3 regions of the Carnobacterium alterfunditum DSM 5972 genome follow, and region 1 is predicted to be linked to each of the others. Evidence: predicted binding sites of a transcription regulator. Region 1 holds the regulator's gene; each other region holds the start of a gene.
What was found. Region 1 encodes LexA, which represses DNA repair genes until DNA is damaged. Its sites were predicted from a motif close to CNAACANNTGTTNG; they were not measured.
Positions count from the first base shown of each region.

Region 2: the regulator LexA is predicted to act here: its motif matches at 1,651-1,664, upstream of uvrB (excinuclease ABC subunit UvrB).
Region 3: the regulator LexA is predicted to act here: its motif matches at 2,111-2,124, upstream of BR50_RS09835 (replication-associated recombination protein A).

Region 1 covers NZ_JQLG01000004.1:2,198,507-2,205,225, reverse strand. Annotated here, with positions in the region: gene BR50_RS10860 (DEAD/DEAH box helicase) at 1-993, opposite strand, end outside; gene BR50_RS10855 (lysophospholipid acyltransferase family protein) at 1,262-1,888, shown strand; gene BR50_RS10850 (YneF family protein) at 2,339-2,575, opposite strand; gene tkt (transketolase) at 2,738-4,741, opposite strand; gene BR50_RS10840 (DUF896 family protein) at 4,872-5,111, opposite strand; gene lexA (transcriptional repressor LexA) at 5,276-5,899, shown strand; gene BR50_RS10830 (ribonuclease HII) at 5,975-6,719, opposite strand, start outside.
Region 2 covers NZ_JQLG01000004.1:2,054,189-2,060,907, reverse strand. Annotated here, with positions in the region: gene uvrB (excinuclease ABC subunit UvrB) at 1-1,557, opposite strand, end outside; gene rpsT (30S ribosomal protein S20) at 1,885-2,139, opposite strand; gene holA (DNA polymerase III subunit delta) at 2,291-3,331, opposite strand; gene BR50_RS10150 (DNA internalization-related competence protein ComEC/Rec2) at 3,404-5,698, opposite strand; gene BR50_RS10145 (ComE operon protein 2) at 5,753-6,265, opposite strand; gene BR50_RS10140 (helix-hairpin-helix domain-containing protein) at 6,376-6,719, opposite strand, start outside.
Region 3 covers NZ_JQLG01000004.1:1,984,236-1,990,954, forward strand. Annotated here, with positions in the region: RNA gene ssrS (6S RNA) at 480-667, opposite strand; gene BR50_RS09835 (replication-associated recombination protein A) at 758-2,044, opposite strand; gene BR50_RS09840 (hypothetical protein) at 2,275-3,399, shown strand; gene BR50_RS09845 (pyrophosphohydrolase domain-containing protein) at 3,484-4,011, shown strand; gene gshAB (bifunctional glutamate--cysteine ligase GshA/glutathione synthetase GshB) at 4,012-6,303, shown strand; gene BR50_RS09855 (cysteine desulfurase family protein) at 6,392-6,719, shown strand, end outside.

The DNA of each region.
Region 1 (6,719 bases):
AAATTGTTGCAGCGGACGATATGCACGCATCTGTTCTAGAGAAGGTTTAAAAACGATATTGTCAGAAACAAACCAATCGTATTCTTTCAAATGACTATCTGCTAAACTGGTTATAGATAAAGTGACAGTGCCGCTTTTTTGTGAGATATCAAAAGAAAAAGGCATTTTTTCTTCTACAAACATCATTGACTTATAAGTGATTGTTTTTGCAGCAAATTGTAAATTTCCACTATCTTGCAGCTTTTGGATAGTTTCTTCTGCTAAAGCAGTCATTAGGACCAAATAGCGGTTATTTGTTAACAGAGATTTTGCATCTTTATGCTCTCCAGAAATCAATTGGATAGATCTATGTTGCTTATACAAATCTGCCAGAATCTCACTGTCTTCTTGTTCAATAGAAATATCTTTAAAATTGATTTCTTGACCCGATTTCAACTCAATAGTTTCTTTTTTGATAAAGCTTTCTAAAAATAAAGGTAAATCTTTTACGATATACATCTTATCTATTCCGGCTTTAAGACTAAGAGCAAACACGTCAAATGAAGATCTTATGAGCGCTGTAGTCATTGGTTTGATTTCAACTCTGTATTCTAATTTCAATGACTGTTTTTGTTTAGAAACAGTCGTTTTTTTTCTGTTTTCATTCAAAAATATACGAGTAAATGATTCCGTTAGTTCCTGGCCTGGATTTGGAGAATCAACAGCAACTTGTTTAGCATTTTCAGCTGTCATGACCCGACTAATTTTTCTATCTCTCAACTCCAACTCAACAGCAACTGTATGTTTACAGTATCCGTGATTTTTCCAATAAAGACATTCACAAAAATCATCTTCTTTTGTAGAACCATCTAATTCAACATGAAAAATATCACTCCCCATAACTTCGGCAGACCATATTTTCTTATCTAAAAATGAGTTGACTGAAAGGACGCGTTTTTCTGCAACATATTCTCTTCCTTGCTCAATAACGCGTTCTGGTATACTCCATTTCATTCAACATTCCCCTACTTTCTTGCTTTTTATAATTTTTTTTTTTAAAAGCACGTTTTTTTCTATCTCTCTATTGTACGTCATTATAGCTAAAAAAGAAAATTTTTCTTTTAAACCTAATCGATTATGTCGTTTCATTCCTGCAAGTTTTCTCCTTATTTCTTTTCTGTATTTGATAGATCAGAAATAACTTGCTAAAATACCAGATATGAATCATACTATTATTATAAAAATGCTCCAGAAAAACGAACTAATGAGAGGTTGAATGAATTTGTTTTATAAAATTTTACGTGGTACTTTACGCTTTTTATTAGCTATTTTAAATGGCAATGCACATTACGAAAATCGTAACAAGCTGCCAACTGATACATCTTATATCTTAGTAGCACCGCATAGAACTTGGATCGACCCTGTGTATTTAGCTATAGCTGCTAGTCCTAAACAATTTACATTTATGGCAAAAAAAGAGCTGTTCCAAAATCCTATCCTAAGTTGGTTCATTAGACATGCAAACGCCTTTCCGGTAGATCGTGCTAATCCAGGACCCAGTGCTATTAAAACACCTGTTAAAATCCTGAAGAACGGACATTTAAGTTTAATGATTTTTCCAACTGGAACAAGACATTCTAACGAAATAAAAGGTGGAGCAGCCACGATTGCTAAATTAAGCGGTGTTCCGATCGTTCCAGCCGTTTATCAAGGACCTACGAAGTTAGGCGGAATTTTAAAACGAAAAAAAGTAACGATTCGTTTTGGTGATCCAATCAATATAGATCCTAAAATTAAACTTTCAAAAGAAAATTTAGCTTTGATCGACAAACAGATTCAACAAGCCTTTGATCAATTAGATTTAGAAATAGATCCTTCATTTAAGTACGATTACCCTAATATGAAATAAAAAGAAAGCAAAAGTCGTTAGCGACTTTTGCTTTCTTTTTATTAATTGAGACGTTTATTTTATAATCCACGCCTGTCATAGTGGATATCAATTTTCGGATTGTTTTTTTATTACTAAATCCTTTAACTCTAAGATACTCCATTGGCCTCGATCATTTATACTAAAATTGCCACTTATTTTCTTTTGGACTGTTGGCACAGCTTAAAATCTAAAACAAGAGATATAACAATTGAATTAAAGCAATCAAGGACAATTTCCAGCTAACACTACATCTGCAGTCCTTATAGCTGTGTCTTCATTAACAAGCGCTTTCATCTATTGTTTTAAAAAAGCTGATTTTTGATCTTTTTTTATCTTTTCCCCACTTCTTTGATTGCTCCTATTTAACCAAAAAATTGCGAGCAGATAATCACCTGCTCACAATTTTTTATCATAAGCTTTGATGTACGCTTATTTTTTTTTATTCGTTTTTGTCGTTTGTGTTTTCATTGACGACATCATTTGTTTAATTTTCTTCTCTGATGGTTTTTGTCCCATTTGCATCATTAACATACGCAACATATTTTCGTCAACAGGTGGATTTTTTTTGAAATAATCCATCATGTATCTTCTAGCGATGAAGAATCCACCGACAGCTCCACCAACCAAAGCTAAAATAATTAAAAAAATAGCAAGACCTAAATTCATTTTTTATTCACTCCTTTCAAACCTCTCAAGACTTAATTGTACTAAATAATAGTAAAAAAATAAACTAAAATTCTATTTCTTACACTAAAAAGTCATAATTCATGACAAATATAAACAAAAGAAAGCCCTGTAAGTAAAAATTTCAACTTACAGGGCCCTATTTTATAAGTTATTAAATGTTTCTACGACATTTTCGACTGTAAAACCATAATTTTTAATAACGGTTGCTCCGGGTGCACTTGCACCATATTTATCGATACCTATTGTAGCTCCATCTAGGCCAACATAACGCTCCCAGCCAAATGTCGCTCCCATTTCAATAGACACACGTTTACGAATTTCTTTTGGTAAAACACTTTCTTTGTATGCTGGATCTTGTTTTTCGAATAGATCAAAACTTGGGACCGAAACAACTGAAACATCTTGTCCGCTTTCTTTCAAAGCTTTTTGAGCTTCAATAGCTAAAGCAACTTCTGAACCAGATGCCAATAAAATACCTTCTGGTTTTTCGCCAGCTTGAGCTGAAATAACATAGGCTCCCTTAGCAACATTCGTACGCGCTCCAGTTTTAGTTCCCGGCAGTACAGGTAAGTTTTGACGAGATAAGACTAACATTGTTGGGTGATCATTTGATGTTACGGCTAATTCCCAAGCAGCGACAACTTCATTTCCATCTGCTGGACGGATGATCGATAGGTTAGGCATACCACGTAAACTAGATAATTGTTCAACTGGTTCATGAGTAGGACCATCTTCCCCAACTGCAACTGAATCATGTGTGAACACATAGGTTACAGGCAAATTAGAAATAGCTGCTAAACGAACGGCAGCACGCAGGTAATCAGTAAATACGAAGAATGTCCCAGCATAAGTTCTAGTACCACCATGCAAGACGATTCCGTTCATAGCAGCTGCCATACCAAATTCGCGAACGCCATACCAAATATTTCTTCCCTCATATTGGCCAGCTTTAAAATCTTTAACGTCTGCTATCATTGTATTATTAGATGAAGATAAATCGGCAGATCCGCCCCAGAAATAAGGAACTTTTTTAGCGATAGCATTCAACGCTTGGCTACCTGTAACACGAGAAGCTAATGCATTATCTTCAACATCATAAGATGGTAATTCAGCATCCCAATCAGCTGGTAATTCATTGCTTAAAGCTAATTCAAATTGTTCTGCTAGTGCTGGATAATCAGTACGGTAAGCTTCAAAAGCTGCTTTCCATTCTTCTTCAGCTTTAGCGCCTTTTTCGATCATTGTTTCTTTAAAACGGTCAGCTACTTCAGTAGGAACAAAGAAATCTTCGCCTTCCCATCCGTATGCTTTTTTAGCAGCTTCAATTCCTTCTGCTCCAAGTGGTGCACCATGAACTTTATGTGTTCCCGCATTAGGAGCACCAAATCCAATAATAGTTTTAACTTCGATCAAAGTAGGTTTTTCTGTTTCAGTTTTTGCAGCTTCAATGGCTGTGTTGATCTCATCTAGATCATTGCCATCTTTTACAAGAATATGTTGCCAACCATAAGCTTCAAAACGTTTTCCTACATTTTCAGTGAAGGATTTAGATGTTGGTCCATCTAAAGAGATGTCATTTGAATCATACAGAACAACCAATTTTCCAAGTCCCAAATGAGCAGCTAAACTAGCAGCTTCAGCTGAAACGCCTTCCATTAAATCGCCATCTCCACACAAAGCATATGTATGGTGATCAACAATTGAGTGTCCCTTTTTATTATAAGTAGCAGCTAAATGAGCTTCTGCCATAGCCATACCTACAGCATTTGCGATTCCTTGTCCTAAGGGGCCAGTTGTCGCTTCTACTCCATCAGTATGATTAACTTCTGGATGTCCAGGTGTTTTACTGTTCCATTGACGAAATTGTTTTAAATCATCTATTTTAACGTCATATCCAGCTAAGTGTAACAAGCTGTATAATAACATTGAACCATGTCCAGCTGATAATACAAAACGGTCACGATCGAACCATTTTGAGCTTTTTGGATTCACTTTTAATTGTTTTGTCCACAATGTGTAAGCCATTGGAGCAGCTCCCATAGGTAAACCTGGGTGTCCGGAGTTGGCTTTTTGTATGCCATCCATACTTAGTGTTCTTATTGTATTTACTGCTAATTGGTCTACGTTATCAAACAAAAAAATCATCCTTTCAATTTGAACTATCTTATAGTACCCTATTAGTTTACTATTATTTCACTCCAAGTGCAACGCTTTCACGGAGCGAATGGTACTAATTGGGATAATTTGTTGCTCACCACACTGACGAACAACTTTTTTATCTCCCATGTAGGCCTTTATTTTTTTGTATTTCTTTCAATTTTTCCGGAGTTACATCAGTACCTTCTTCATCGACTATTTTTACACCCTCAATTGTTTTTTTCATTCCACCCCTAAAGGCTTCAATGTAAGCATCTCTCAATTTCTTTTGTTCCACTTGTTCTTGTATAGTTAAGCCTTTTGTTTTCGATTTATTAGCTAAAGCATTTATTCTTTCAATTTGTTCTTTTGGCAACATTTAATCACTCCAACATTATTTTTATTTTCTTGTTCAACTATAACAAACTTCTTTAAAAAAAACATTCTTTTATCATCTTTAGCTACGAACGTTTGTTTGATTTGTTGTGCCATATATGGTAATCTTAAAATGATAAAAAAAGAAACGAGGTGTTTGTATCTATCATGGGTAAAAATCCGGAATCAAGACAAGTCGAAGTCTTGCAATATATATATAATCAAGTTAAATTAAAAGGTTATCCTCCAACTGTTAGAGAAATCGGAACGGCTGTCTCATTATCTTCTACCTCAACAGTTCATGGCCATCTTTCCCGCTTAGAAAAAAATGGTTATATCCAACGGGATCCTAGTAAACCGCGAGCAATTGAATTAACAGCATCAGGTTTAACTAAATTGGGCATTGCGTTAGATAAAATTCCTTTATTAGGAACTGTAACAGCTGGCGAACCAATATTAGCGGTAGAGGAAGCAACAGATTATTTCCCTCTTCCTCCAAACTTACAATTTGAAAATGAATCATTGTTTATGTTGACTATTCGAGGAGAAAGCATGATCAACGCAGGTATTTTTGATGGCGATGAGGTTATTATTCGTAAACAGGGCACTGCTAATAATGGCGATATTGTCATAGCTATGACTGTTGACGATGAAGCGACTTGTAAAAGATTTTACAAAGAAGAAGATCATTATCGACTACAACCTGAAAATGACACAATGAGCCCTATCCTACTTAATGAGGTTATTATTTTAGGCAAAGTCATTGGCCTATATCGTAGCCATATCCAATAATAAAAAACGAATGGACAGGAGCAAACTCCTGTTCATTCGTTTTTTTTATATTCTTGGTAACTTTAAAAGTTTTATTTACTTCAATATATTTTTTACAGGGGCGAATGTTTTCCTATGAATTGGGCATGCGCCATGTTTTTGTAAACCTTCTAAATGAACTTTAGTTCCATAACCAGCATTTTTAGAAAAACCGTATCCAGGATATAATTCATCATAGTCAGCCATCATTCTGTCCCTTGTTACTTTAGCAATAATACTGGCTGCAGCAATAGACAAACTTTTGGCGTCTCCTTTAATAAAACTTTCTTGGGGTATACTAACAGGCAAATGCATGGCATCGATCAACAGTTGTTCTGGCTGTTTAGGTAATTGTTGTACAGCCTCGATCATTGCTAATTTAGTTGCCTGGTATATATTTACTTCATCAACCACTTGATGGTCTTTTATCCCAACACCAATAGCTATCGCTGATTCTTGGATTTGGTCGAATAATGATTCTCGTTTTGCACTAGATAATTGCTTGGAATCATTGATCCCTAACACAGCAAAATCAATCGGCAATATAACAGCAGCTGCCACAACAGGTCCAGCTAATGGCCCTCTTCCTACTTCATCGATTCCAGCAATATACTGGGTCCCTTTTCCCCAAAAATAGTGCTCGATTTGAAGCATCTCTTGTTGTTTTTCAAGAATCGATTGCTGCTTTTTCAACCGATTTTCCCAAGCATTATAAGCATTTATAGCACCTTTACGTGAATCATTTTTGATCTGGACCAATCGTTCATCAGCTGGGTTTGTAATTGATGTCAAAAGATCTTTT
Region 2 (6,719 bases), 140 kb from region 1:
AATAACCAATGATACTTCTGGTACATCTATACCTTCACGTAGTAAGTTGATACCGATCAACACATCATATACGCCTAAACGCAGATTTCGAATAATCTCTGTTCGTTCAAGCGTTTTTATTTCACTGTGTAGATAAGCAACTTTGATCCCTACTTCTTTTAAGTAGTCCGTTAGATCTTCTGACATTTTTTTAGTTAAGGTCGTGATAAAGACACGCTCATTCTTTTCAGAACGCTCATTTATCTCATCAATCAAATCATCAATTTGCCCTTTGATTGGACGTACTTCTATGATTGGATCGAGCAATCCTGTTGGACGAATGATTTGTTCGATCACTTCTGGAGCTCTTTCCAATTCATATGGTCCCGGCGTTGCTGAAATGTACATAATTTGATTGACATGTTTCTCAAACTCTTCCAAGCGAAGCGGTCTATTATCTAAGGCACTCGGTAGTCTGAATCCATATTCAATTAATTGTTCTTTTCTAGCTCTATCGCCATTGTACATTCCTCTAATTTGAGACATAGTGATATGAGACTCATCTATCACAATTAGAAAATCATCTGGAAAGAAATCAATTAGTGTATAAGGCGCTTCTCCAGTTTTACGACCATCCATGTGCCTAGAATAATTTTCAATACCTGAACAATAACCCATTTCTAATAGCATTTCCAAATCATAATTTGTCCGTTGCTCTAACCGTTGTGCTTCAATTAATTTATCTTCAGCACGAAGAACCTTTAATCGTTGTTCCAGTTCTTCTTGAATATTTTTAATAGCTGACCTTGTTTGTTCATCATTGGCTACAAAGTGAGTTGCTGGAAAGATAGGGACATGTTGAACATCAGCTTTAACTTCACCTGTTAAAACATCTACTTCTCTGATACGATCGATTTCATCACCAAAGAACTCTACACGTATCGCTTCGCTGTCACGCGACGCTAAGAATATTTCTACTACGTCCCCTCTAACACGAAATCGTCCACGCTGAAAATCGATATCATTACGCTCAAATTGCATATCAACTAATCGACGCAACATTTCATCTCGGTTCATTTCAGTACCTACACGTAAAGAAAGCACATGGTCTCGGTAATCTTTTGGATTGACCAAACCATAAATACAAGAAACTGAAGCAACTACAATAACGTCTCTTCTTTCTAGTAAAGAACTTGTAGCAGAATGACGTAATTTATCTATCTCATCATTGACACTTGATTCTTTTTCAATAAAAGTATCACTTGAAGGAACATAGGCCTCTGGTTGATAGTAATCATAGTAACTAACAAAATATTCTACAGCATTATCGGGGAAAAACTCTTTGAATTCTCCATATAATTGACCTGCTAAAGTTTTATTATGCGCAATAACTAAAGTTGGTCTATTTACTTCTTTAATTACATTTGAGACCGTAAATGTTTTCCCAGTTCCTGTGGCACCTAATAAAGTTTGTTCTTTCTCACCTTTTTCGAGACCGGCAATTAACTTTTTGATTGCTTCTGGCTGATCACCACTAGGCTGGTATTTAGAAACCAGTTCAAATTGGTCTTTTGGCATTTTACGTACCTCCTTGCTCTTCTATTAAATCTAAAACGGATCCTATCTAATGTAAAACACATCGTTTTTAATTCTACCCTATTATCTTATCATTGAACATGTGTTCTTACAACTAATTAGCTAAAGGTTACATAAGTAATTGAAAAATTTATTTTAATTACTATCGGAAACTCGATCAGCTTCTTCATTCAGTTAACAGATCGTGATAGTACCCTAAATACTATAGTCTTTCTTTTGATGCTCGAAATACTCAAAATAAAAAAGCAGTAAGGCCTGACTAATCAGGACCTTACTACTTTTTTTATGACTCTTTATAACAATGACCTCTTATTTAACTAATTTAGCAGATAAACGAGATTTGTCACGGTTAGCTTTATTTTTATGAATCAATCCTTTAGATGCAGCCATGTCAATTGATTTGATTGCTTCTTTAAGTAATTGTTCAGAGTTTTCGTTACCTGCTTCAATAGCTTGAACGTATTTTTTTATAGCAGTACGCATTGAACTTTTTTGAACGTTGTTTTGTGCAGCTGATTTCTCAGAAGTACGAACACGTTTGATTGCAGCTTCGATGTTTGGCATTTGATTCACCCCACTTTCAATTATTTACAACTTAAAATAGTTTATTCCAGTTGTTTCAACAAACTCAATTATACATAAAGATATCTCTCAATGCAATAAAAATGTGTAAAGTTTTTTTACTTGATAGCTATAGCATCTTAAATTCCTATATCTATGTTCTTTTACTGACCTTTTTTTGTGCATACTGCAGAACAAATAGTTCAAACTGCATTTCTTTATCGCCTTTTCCTGTTTTCAAACGATACTCAGCATCAATCAATCCGTTATAAGCTTCAACTAGTGCGTATTCCTCAATTTTCCTCATCTGCTGAACAGCTAGCTTCACACGGTAAGGATGCGTTTTTAACTGTTTAGCAATATCTCCTTGCTGATAGCCTTTTTTTTCTAAAATTTTAACTTGGATCAACAATCGAAATTGAGAAGTCATGATTGCATTTATTTTGATTGGGTCTTCTTTTTGCAACAACAGGTCTTGATATAAGTTAAGCGCTTGTCCTACATTTTTTTTCAAGACATATTCATTTAACGCAAAAATATTTTGTTCTAGCGATTTAGCTACTAATTCTTGAACAGCTTCCTTTGTAATAAATTTAGTGTCCTGTGCATAAAGAAAAAGTTTCGGTAACTCTCCCATCGCTACCGATAATTTAGCATCCGTTAATTGAATAAATAATTCAAACGCTTCTGGAGAATAACGGTACTCTTCATTTGCAATCGTATCCTTGAGATATTTACGCATCTCTTTTTCTGACAAGGCATTAACTTCGAGTATTGTGGCTGTTTTTTTTAGTAATTTAGTTATTTTTTTACGCTCATCTAATTTTTCATATGGAGCAAAAAATACAAGTGTGGTTGACTCAGAAGGATGAGTTAAGTAATTCTCTAACCATTTCAAATCATGCTCTAACTTTGATTTTGTTTTTTCACCTGTTAAGAAAAAAGGCCTATCCACAAAGACAACGCGTCGGTCGCCAAAAAATGGAATAGATTCTGCATCTTCTAAGGCTGTGCCGATAGATATTTCTTCCATATCGTATGCACCATAGTTCAGTTCTATTTCTTCTGTTTTTAATAAAGAATCAAGTAGCGTTTTCCTAGCTACATTTGCTAAGTACGACTCTGTTCCTAGTACCACATAAATACGGGCAATAGTCCCATTTTTTATCTTTGCTAATTCTGATACAAAGTTCACTCTGTTCCACCGCTTTCTTGTATTCTCTCTATGGTACAAAGCATTAAATTATTTTGCAAGACTATTAATGAATTATTTTAGAATCGTTTGAAAATCTTTTTCTATCATACCACTTAAACGATTTGAATACGTATACCTAAAACTGCCCTGTAAGTCTGTTCGGTAAACAATCGTATTCAAATCAGCCATTCGTTCTAATACCTCGCCATTAGGGTGATTGTAGCGGTTGTTTAATCCGCATGAAATTAATGCTATTTTTGGTTTCATTTGTTGAATAAATTGCTCGCTAGTCGATGTTTGGCTTCCGTGGTGTGCAACCTTTAGAATATCTACCCTTAAGTTGGGATAGAAAGCTGCTAATTCTGCTTCTCCTGCTTCTTCGATGTCTCCAGTAAACAACCAATAGTAGCTTCCTATTTCTCCATACAGCACTAATGAATCATTGTTTCCGCCTTCTCCAGCTTTTACTGGCCATAATACTGCTAAAGATGGACCAAAAAGTTGCTTTTTCGTATTTTCAGCCGTAATTGCCCTTAGTTGTGTTTCATTTCTTTCTAACGTTTGTGCTACATCATGAAATAACTGTTTTTTTGTTGTACCTACAGGAAAAATCAGTTCTTTCACTTCAATATTCTGAGCTAATTCTTTTAATTCACCCATATGATCTTCGTCACCGTGCGTAATAAAAACTTGATCTAATTGTGTTAAACCTAAAGACTTGATAATAGGTATCAAAACACGGCTTGCCACAGTTGACTGATTCTTTCTTATTTGCCATTCTTCTTTTTCAAATGCTATTGTCCCACCTGTGTCAATCAAATAGACACCAGCCCCAAAAGGCTCCTTGATTAAAATAGCATCTCCTTGACCGACATCTATTAAGAGAACTTCTCCAAAAGGATTATATTTTTGGTAATAAATAAAAACAGTAAAAACAAGGGTCAGCAAAATAATTGACCGTTTTATTTTTTTTTGCTCTTCCAATGCTATAAGAAAAATAATCAGTACGACTATTACCAAAATGAATAGACCAGTGGGAACTTTCCCTGTAACGAAAGTCCCATATGGGAAGAGCTTGATTTTTAAAACCAACCATTCAATTATCCTCAACAAACCTTCTGTTACACTTATAAGAAAATGAAAGCATTGCGTTCCTGACAGCGGATAGGAACTAATAAAAAGTACAATGATCAAAGGCATAATGATCCAAGTAAACAAAGGAACAAAAATCAAATTTGTAAACATTCCTAGCCATGAAAATTCAAAGAAATGAAAACTGAGAATTGGAATCGAAATAAGAGTCAAAATAAAAGAAATACACAAACTATTTACACTATTGAATTTTGATTGATTAAATAAAGAGTTTGAAAATAGAATCAATGTTAAACTCAGTAAATAGCTCAATTGAAAGCCGATAGAAAAAATTTGATAAGGATCTATCCAAAGACCGATAATTAACGTCCATGACCATGCATCAAGACCTGAAATAGGTTTGCCAAGGCGTGAACTAGTTTGACTGATCAAACTCATCACAATAGCTCTAAATATACTTGTTCCCCAGTAAGTTAAACTTCCATATATGGGTAGAAAAAATAATAAAAATAAATACGTTTTCTCTCGAGTAACACCAATCCGCCAGAGAATATACGTTAATCCTGCTATGAAAAATTGGATGTGCAGACCAGAAATACTCAACAAATGAATAATGCCAATTTGTTTATACCCATTCATCACTTGATCGTCAATAGAACTAGTGTCGGCAAATAGAAGTGTTTTGATATAACTTGAAACCATAACTGTTGTTTCTTTTTCAATATGAGCTAAAATAGCCTGTCTTATGTTTTTTAAATTCAGTTTATCAAAAAAAAAATTTTTCTGGATTTCAGAACGAGTGTCGATTGTTTCAGCCTGTAATGTCCAATGAATTTTATTTTGGTGCAAATAACTTTGGTAATCAAATTGATTTAAGTTTCTATTTTTTTCAGGCTTACTTAATGAACCCGTCACTATAAAATCCTCTACTTTTCGTTGCTTCTCCCAACTGTTTTTTTCTGCTTCAGTAGATAGGCGATAAAAAACAACGATTTTTTCAGAAAGATTTACCTTTTCTCCAGATTCTTTAACTCTACCATAAAATTGAAGTTGATCTCCATCGATCTTCAACTTATTTGGATCAAGTTCAATCAAAAATGATTGTTCCTCTGCTAGAAGGTTCGTTTGGTTGTTATCTTTTTCTAATCCTACAAAAAAAATTGTCACAATCATTAGTAAACAAGAATAAACAATTATATTTTTTTTACGTGTACATACTAATCGAATCAGCCAAAAAAAGAGCAATAAAAACCTTAACCAATGAGTCGTTAACATAATAATAGTACACAATAAACAGGAAATGGCTGGAAAAAGGACATATCCTTTCAACTATTGAATAGGTGTGTGTCCATCACTACGGCTTAAACTAGCTTGGATATTGGTATTGAAATCTAGTTGTTGGAAAAAATCTTTTGGAAGTGCGACTTTTTGACATTGAACATGGGCTTGTTCAATCAACTTCACTGCATAAGCGTTGTTATGGTAATCTTCTAAATAATTTATTTTTGTTATACCGGCTTGGATAATCATTTTTGTGCACTGCAAGCAAGGAAAATGAGTAACATATATTTCAGCACCTTGAGTTTGTGCTCCAAATTTTGCACATTGAAGAATCGCATTCATTTCAGCATGAATAGTTCGCAGACAATGACCATCAACTACATAACAGCCTTCATCTATGCAGTGTACATCTCCGCTGACCGACCCATTGTAGCCTCCTGCAATGATCCTTTTTTCTCTTACAATTGTTGCTCCGACAGTTAAACGAGTACATGTACTTCGTAAAGACAACAATAAGCTTTGAGACATAAAATATTGATCCCAAGGTATGCGTTCCGCCATATTCATCCTCCTACTAATTTATCTGTTTAATTTTTTTATTTTACCTATTTTCTCAAGTATACAAAAGGCCGTTAAGACTTTCAACACTTCATTTTTAACCGTTGCGTTCTTTAATCATTGCCCACTGTCACGCTCGCTTTTAATGCTTCAAAAGTTTTTTCACCAATGCCGGACACATTTTTCAAGTCTTCAATTGTCTGAAAAGAACCATTTTCTTGTCTATAACTCACAATTTGTTCTGCTTTTTTCTCTCCTATCCCCGATAGTTGCTGCAACTGAATTGCGTCTGCAAGGTTGATGTTCACTTTTGCAGAATTTGTCATTTCCTCTGTATTTTCAGTTACTGTAACAATGTTTGCTTCCAGTGAAGGTGCGGAAGTTTCTTGGACTGTTTCCTCTGCTCCAACTTCTCCGATCTCCGGAATAAATATAACCATCTGGTCTGTTAATTTTA
Region 3 (6,719 bases), 210 kb from region 1:
GTATAGAAAAAGTATGCTGCATAGATCAATAAGAGTGAAAAAATAAAAAATAACACAGATAATAGCATAATGAAACCTTCTTTCAATAAAAATAAGTATATGTTAAGCATACCATATATCAATTTAAAGTTAAGAAAAAGTCAAAAGAGACTTGAAAAAAAGGGGGCTGTATAATTTTTGGTGTTGATAGACTTGATCTAATGGCATTACTTACCCAAAATTTTTGTAGGAATAGGGTTGCTTGTAGACTAAAATGAAGCACTGTGGGCAAATAACGCCCAAGTGTATCATGTTTGTAAGCTGCTAAAGCAGCAACAACCATGACAAATTTTGGTTTTAGGCTTCAGGTGTTCCCTTGGCTCTCCACAAGCAAACCCGTCCATTCCAGAAGAAATTTTTTTGAAGCATCTACGCCATTTGTTGTAGAAAAAAAGCCATTCAATTAAGAATGACTTTAAAAGTTTTAAACTTTTTTTAATAAGAAATCCGATGATGCCGTTGATATGCTCAGTTAGTCTTGAACCCGCAAGTAGCAGGTGGGCTCCGCTGTCAATCTTCTAACTACCAAGTGAAAAGGCTTGTTATCCGATTGAATCAGTTTGGATCCCAAGGTAATATTAATTGTTCGGTCAACACATGTTGAGCAAAACGAGCATCTCAGAAATCTTATACTTATAGTAGCATATGCAAATGTTATTGTCAATTATTCGCCTATTATTTGTTTGTTGAAAGTTGATTAAAACAACAAAGAAAGCGGTTATTTAGAATTATTTCTCTTTTTCTTAGAATTAATAGACTCATATTGTTTTGCTAAGGTATCCTCATATTTTCCAGTGTGATTTGGAATATAATAGGATGCTTTTTTCAGTTTGTCAGGTAGATATTGCTGATTTACCCATGCACCAGGATAGCCATGTGGATAAAGGTAATTCACACCGCGTCCAAGTTTTGTTGCTCCATTATAATGAGAGTCTCTCAAATGATCTGGTACATCTCCGCTTTTGCCAGCCCGTACATCTTGTAAGGCTGCATCGATTGCTACGTAAGACGAATTTGATTTTGGAGAAAGGCATAAATCAACGACTACATTCGCTAAAGGGATCCTGGCCTCTGGAAAGCCTAATTTTTCAGCTGCTTGAACGGCAGTTACCGTTCTGGAAGCCGCCGAAGGATTAGCCAGCCCTATATCTTCGTAAGCAATGACCATTAAGCGTCTAGAAATGATGGGTAAATCGCCAGCTTCAATCAGCCTTGCCAGATAATGCATAGCCGCATTAACATCGCTTCCGCGAATTGATTTTTGTAAAGCTGAGATGACATCATAATGAGCATCTCCGTCTTTATCATGCGTCAAAGCTTTTTTTTGGATACATTCTTCTGCAATATCTAAGGTGATGTTTATCGTACCTTGCTCATTTGGAGCTGTCGATTTGATTGCCAGTTCTAAGCTGTTCAAAGAACTTCTTAAATCTCCGTTTGTAGCTCTTGAGAAGTGTAGCAATGCTTCATCTGTTATAGCTACATTTTCTTTTCCAAAGCCTTTTTCTGAGTCATTTACTGCACTCCATAAAGCATGCTGGATATCTTCATTAGAAAGAGGCTTAAGTTCGAAAATTTGTGTTCTGCTACGGATGGCAGGATTGATCGTTATATATGGATTTTCTGTGGTTGCCCCGATCAAAATGATTCGTCCATTTTCTAAGTGCGGCAATAAGAAATCTTGTTTAGGTTTATCTAAACGATGGACTTCGTCTAAAAGCAAAATAACAGTACCGCTCATTTTAGCTTCTTCCACGACAATTTGCAGGTCTTTTTTTGTATCGCTCGCAGCATTTAGAGTTCTAAAAGCAAATTTTGTTGTACCAGCAATAGCACTGGCAATACTTGTTTTACCAATTCCAGGGGGACCGTATAAAATCATCGATGAGAGCATTTTTGCTTCTACCATGCGTCGAATAATTTTTCCTTTTCCAACTAAGTGTTGCTGTCCTACAATATTATCGATATGAGTAGGCCTCATACGATAAGCTAAAGGTTGATTCATAAAGTATCCTCCCACTAACATTCTTACTGCTAGTATACCACTGTGATTAATGGGATTCTACAAGAAAGAACACTTGTTTGATTGGGGGGTCAAGTTACTTTTAGAAAGTTAGTAGAATGTTTGGTTTGGCTTTTCTCTGATTATTTGCGATAATGTTTAGGAGCTCATTTATTTTGATTAGAATTGGTTGATCGTAATTATGGTAAAGGTAGAAAGAAAGGAACTTTTTAATGAATAAAAAAAAAGAAACGGATCGTCTTACTGGCCCATCAAAAGCTAAGAATAGAAACCAACTTAACCTCTTTTTAAAAACAGGCAGAGTCATTTTAAAAAAGGTAACAGAAAATAAAAAAAGTGAAACAAAAATTCCACATACAAAGCAGCAGGTAAATGAGAAAGTGGCAATAGGATATTACTTAAAAGAACATAAAATGCTGCAACAAGCTAAGCAAGAAGCAGAAATTATTTTAATGGATGCCTTTCGGCAATCAGAAGAAATGTATCAAGAAGTTCAAAAAGATATAAAAAAGGCCAAACAGGAAGTGGAATTAAAAAAAAGACACTCCTTTGAACAATACAATAAAGAAATAATCGAAGCAAAAAAGATTACTCAAAAAGCTGAACAAAAGGCGGATAATATAATTGCCTCAACTCATCTAAAAGCAACGCAAGCAGAAGAGGAACTTTTACTAAAAAAAGCCGTTTTCCAGCAGGAAATAGATAGAGAATTAGAAAAACTAGTAAAAGAAAAAGAATGGTTTGAACTGTACCAGCAACAAGTACAAGAAACGATCGAAAGAAAAGAAAAAGCCCTTTTTCTTGAAAGTCGAAAAAAAATAGAATATGAACAAGTAGAGAAAGAAAAATTACAAAATAAAATAAATTATTTAAAAATAGTGAACGCTAAACGAAAAATAAATTCTTACCGAATTGGGTTAGCCATTTTTGGATGTGCAGTTATCTTAAGTACATTATTGTCTTTGTTTAGACAGTCGATACCCGTAGTTTCTTTTATTAATCTATGTTTAGTATTTGTGATTGCCTGCTTAGCTTTTGCATTGGTTTACATCAACTTAGCAGATGGAAAAAACGAACAAAAAATCAAACGAATCTGTTCTCAGAACGCGTCATTAATTGATAAAAATAAAGAATTCGTTGAAATAATAGATAATCTTGAAAAAGATGCAAAAAAATTGATCAAAGAAAAGATCGAACTGGAAAGAACAAAACGTCATTCACAAGATAATATTGAGTTTTTAAAAATTATGCAGGCTGATTTGAAAAATTCTGAAATGTACCGTAGAGTATTGGAATCAGAGAACGCAGCTTTAAGAAAACATCTAATCAACGTCTAATTTACTAATTTAATATAAGAAAAAATTAACTAAAAGAGTTATACTAGACTATAGAAGAAAAAATTTCAGGAGGAAAGCTGAAGCATGAGTAAATTATCACCATTTGAACAAGTTCAAGAGTTTCATGAAGTGTTTGGTAAGACGATAAAAAGAAAACCTCAGGCTTTAACTTCAGAAGAAGCTGTTACTCGGGCAAATTTTACAACGGAAGAGCTAATAGAATTTCTTTATGCCAGTGTAAAAGGTGATATCCCAAAATTCGAATCTTTAGTTTTAGAGTGGCAGAAAGCTGCTAAAGAAGCTATCGATAAAATAAAAGAGCAGCAAAAAGAAGTACACAGTCCGTTAATCGGTCAAGTAGATGCGTTGACTGATGCAAATTATTTCAATTATGGTTCTTTCGTTCTCTTGGGTATTGATCCTGATCCAATCTTCTCTATTGTGCATCAAGCAAATATGGGGAAAGTTTTTCCAGATGGTAAACCACGTTATCGAAAAACAGATGGAAAAGTAATGAAACCAGTTAGCTGGGAAAAAGAGTTTGCTCCTGAATCAAAAATTCGAACAGAAATTGAGCGACAAATAAATCAAGCAGATGAGGGAATAATATAAATGAAGACAGTTAAACAAATGATCCAAGAAACAGATTTAAACGAAGCTTTTTATCAAGCCGTTTTTGGAATTGAAAAAGAAGGATTAAGGGTTAAGTCGAATGGACAGCTTGCGCTGACGGATCACCCACATGAATTTGGGAATAGAAATTTCCATCCATATATTCAAACAGATTTTAGTGAATCGCAATTGGAATTGATTAGTCCTCCATTAGCTTCCATCAAGGAAAGTTACAATTGGATGGCGGCACTACATGACGTCGTACTTCAAACAATGCCTCTGGATGAATCAATTTGGCCGGTAAGTATGCCGATGGTCCTTCCGGATGAGTCTGTCATCCCTATTGCCAAGTTAGATAACAAAGAAGCAGTCAAGTATAGAGAAATCCTAACGCATAAATACGGCAAGAAAAAGCAAATGCTCAGTGGGGTACATTACAATTTTGAATTAGATGACCAGCTGATCGTACGATTATATGAATGCCAAACAGACTATTTAGATAAAAGCTCATTCAAATCTATGCTTTATCTGAAGTTAGCAAAAAATTTCCTGCGTTATAGATGGCTTTTAACTTATTTATTAGGTGCTTCTCCTAAAGTGGATGATTCTTTTTTTACAGATCAAGAAATACCAAAAGATTATGTTCGGAGTATCCGAAGCAGTCATTATGGATACGTCAACCAGCCAGAAGTAGCTGTTTCATTCAATTCAATTGAAGACTATGTTCACAGCTTACAAGCTATGGTAGAAAAAGGCTTTTTATCAGAAGAAAAGGAATTTTATTCAGCCGTTCGTCTTCGTGGAACGAATAATGCAGAAAAGTTATTGACTGAAGGTGTTTCTTACCTTGAACTACGCGGTTTTGACTTAAATCCTTTCGATCCGTTTGGTATGTCAAAACAAACGATAGAATTCATTCATCTTTTTTGCTTGTATATGATTTGGATGGATGAAACAGCTACTGTGGATGAAATTGAAATTGGAGAAGAAATGAGTCTAACGACGGCCATAGAAAATCCAGAACAAATTTCTAATTTCCAAGAAGAAGGTTTACAGCTATTAAAACAAATGGAAGAAATGCTTCAAGCAACAAATGGAGCTAAAGAAGCATACAACTGTATTCAAGAAGCTAAAAAACAAGTCATTGATCCTAAACTAACGGTTGCTGCTCGTATAATAAGCGGCATCGAAGAAAAAGGGTCATATATTGAATTTAGTCTAGCATTAGCTAAACAGTATAAAAAAGAAGCCGTTGAGAAGCCGTATAATTTAAGAGGATTTGAAAAGTTAGAAATGTCTACGCAACTATTAATAATGGATGCTTTTCAAAAGGGCATTCAAGTAGAAGTGTTAGATGAACAAGATCAATTTCTAAAATTAACGGTTGGCAAGCATATTGAATTCGTTAAAAATGGGAATATGACCTCTAAAGATACCTATATTGCACCACTTATCATGGAAAATAAAACAGTCACAAAGAAAATACTTGGTTCAGCAGGTTTTCATGTTCCAGCAGGGGAAGAGTATTCGACCTTGGCAGAAGGAAAAGCAGCGTTTTGGCGTTATGAACAAAAGCAAATCGTAGTCAAGCCTAAGTCAACCAATTATGGTATCGGCATCTCCATTTTTAAACAGTTGCCAAGTAGGGAAGATTATGAACAGGCTATTGAGATAGCTTTCAAAGAAGATACTGCTGTGTTGGTTGAAGAATATATACCTGGGACAGAATACCGGTTCTTTGTTTTGGATGGAAAAGTTCCAGCGATATTACTGAGAACGCCAGCTAATGTTGTTGGAGATGGTAAAAAGACCATAAAAGAATTGGTTGATAAAAAGAATGAAGATCCTTTGCGTGGTGAAGTAAAACACCATTCTCCGCTTGAAAGGATAGAATTAGGCGAAATCGAACAATTGATGCTAAAAGGACAAGGATATACAGTCGAAAGTATCCCTGAGACTGATACTGTCATTTATTTAAGAGAAAATTCAAATATTAGTACTGGTGGAGATTCCATAGATGTTACAGATGATATAGATGAAAGCTATAAGCAAGCAGCAATAGATATGTCTGAAATCATTGGTGCAAAAGTTAGTGGAATAGATTTGATCATTCCAGATCCAGCTATTTCAAGTACTAAAGAACATTTAGGGTACACAGTATTAGAAGCTAACTTTAATCCTGCAATGCATATGCATGCGTTTGTCTATAAAGGTAAAGGACGCCGCTTGACGATGGGGATTTTGAAAATGTTATTCCCAGAATTATGGGAAAAAGGTAAACTTAATAGATAAAAATAGCTTGCTTGAAAATAAATAGTTCGTAGAATTTAGAAAAAACAGGAATTATCAATTTAGACCAATTAGGGAGGGCTATATTAAGATGGAAAAAATGTATTTTGATCATGCCGCAACTAGTCCTATTCACCCAGAAGTTATTGAAGTCGTTTATGAAGCAATGAAAAATCATTATGGGAATGCATCAAGTATCCATAATTTTGGGAGAGACAGTCGTCGTATTGTTGATAATGCACGAGCAGTTTTTGCTAAAAGTATTGGAGCTAAACCGGGTGAAATTATTATTACTAGTGGTGGTACAGAATCTGATAACACTGCGATTATTGAAACAGCCTTAAAAAGACAACAAGATGGAAAACACATTATTACATCAGCTGTTGAACACCATGCTGTTTTGAAACCGATGGAATATC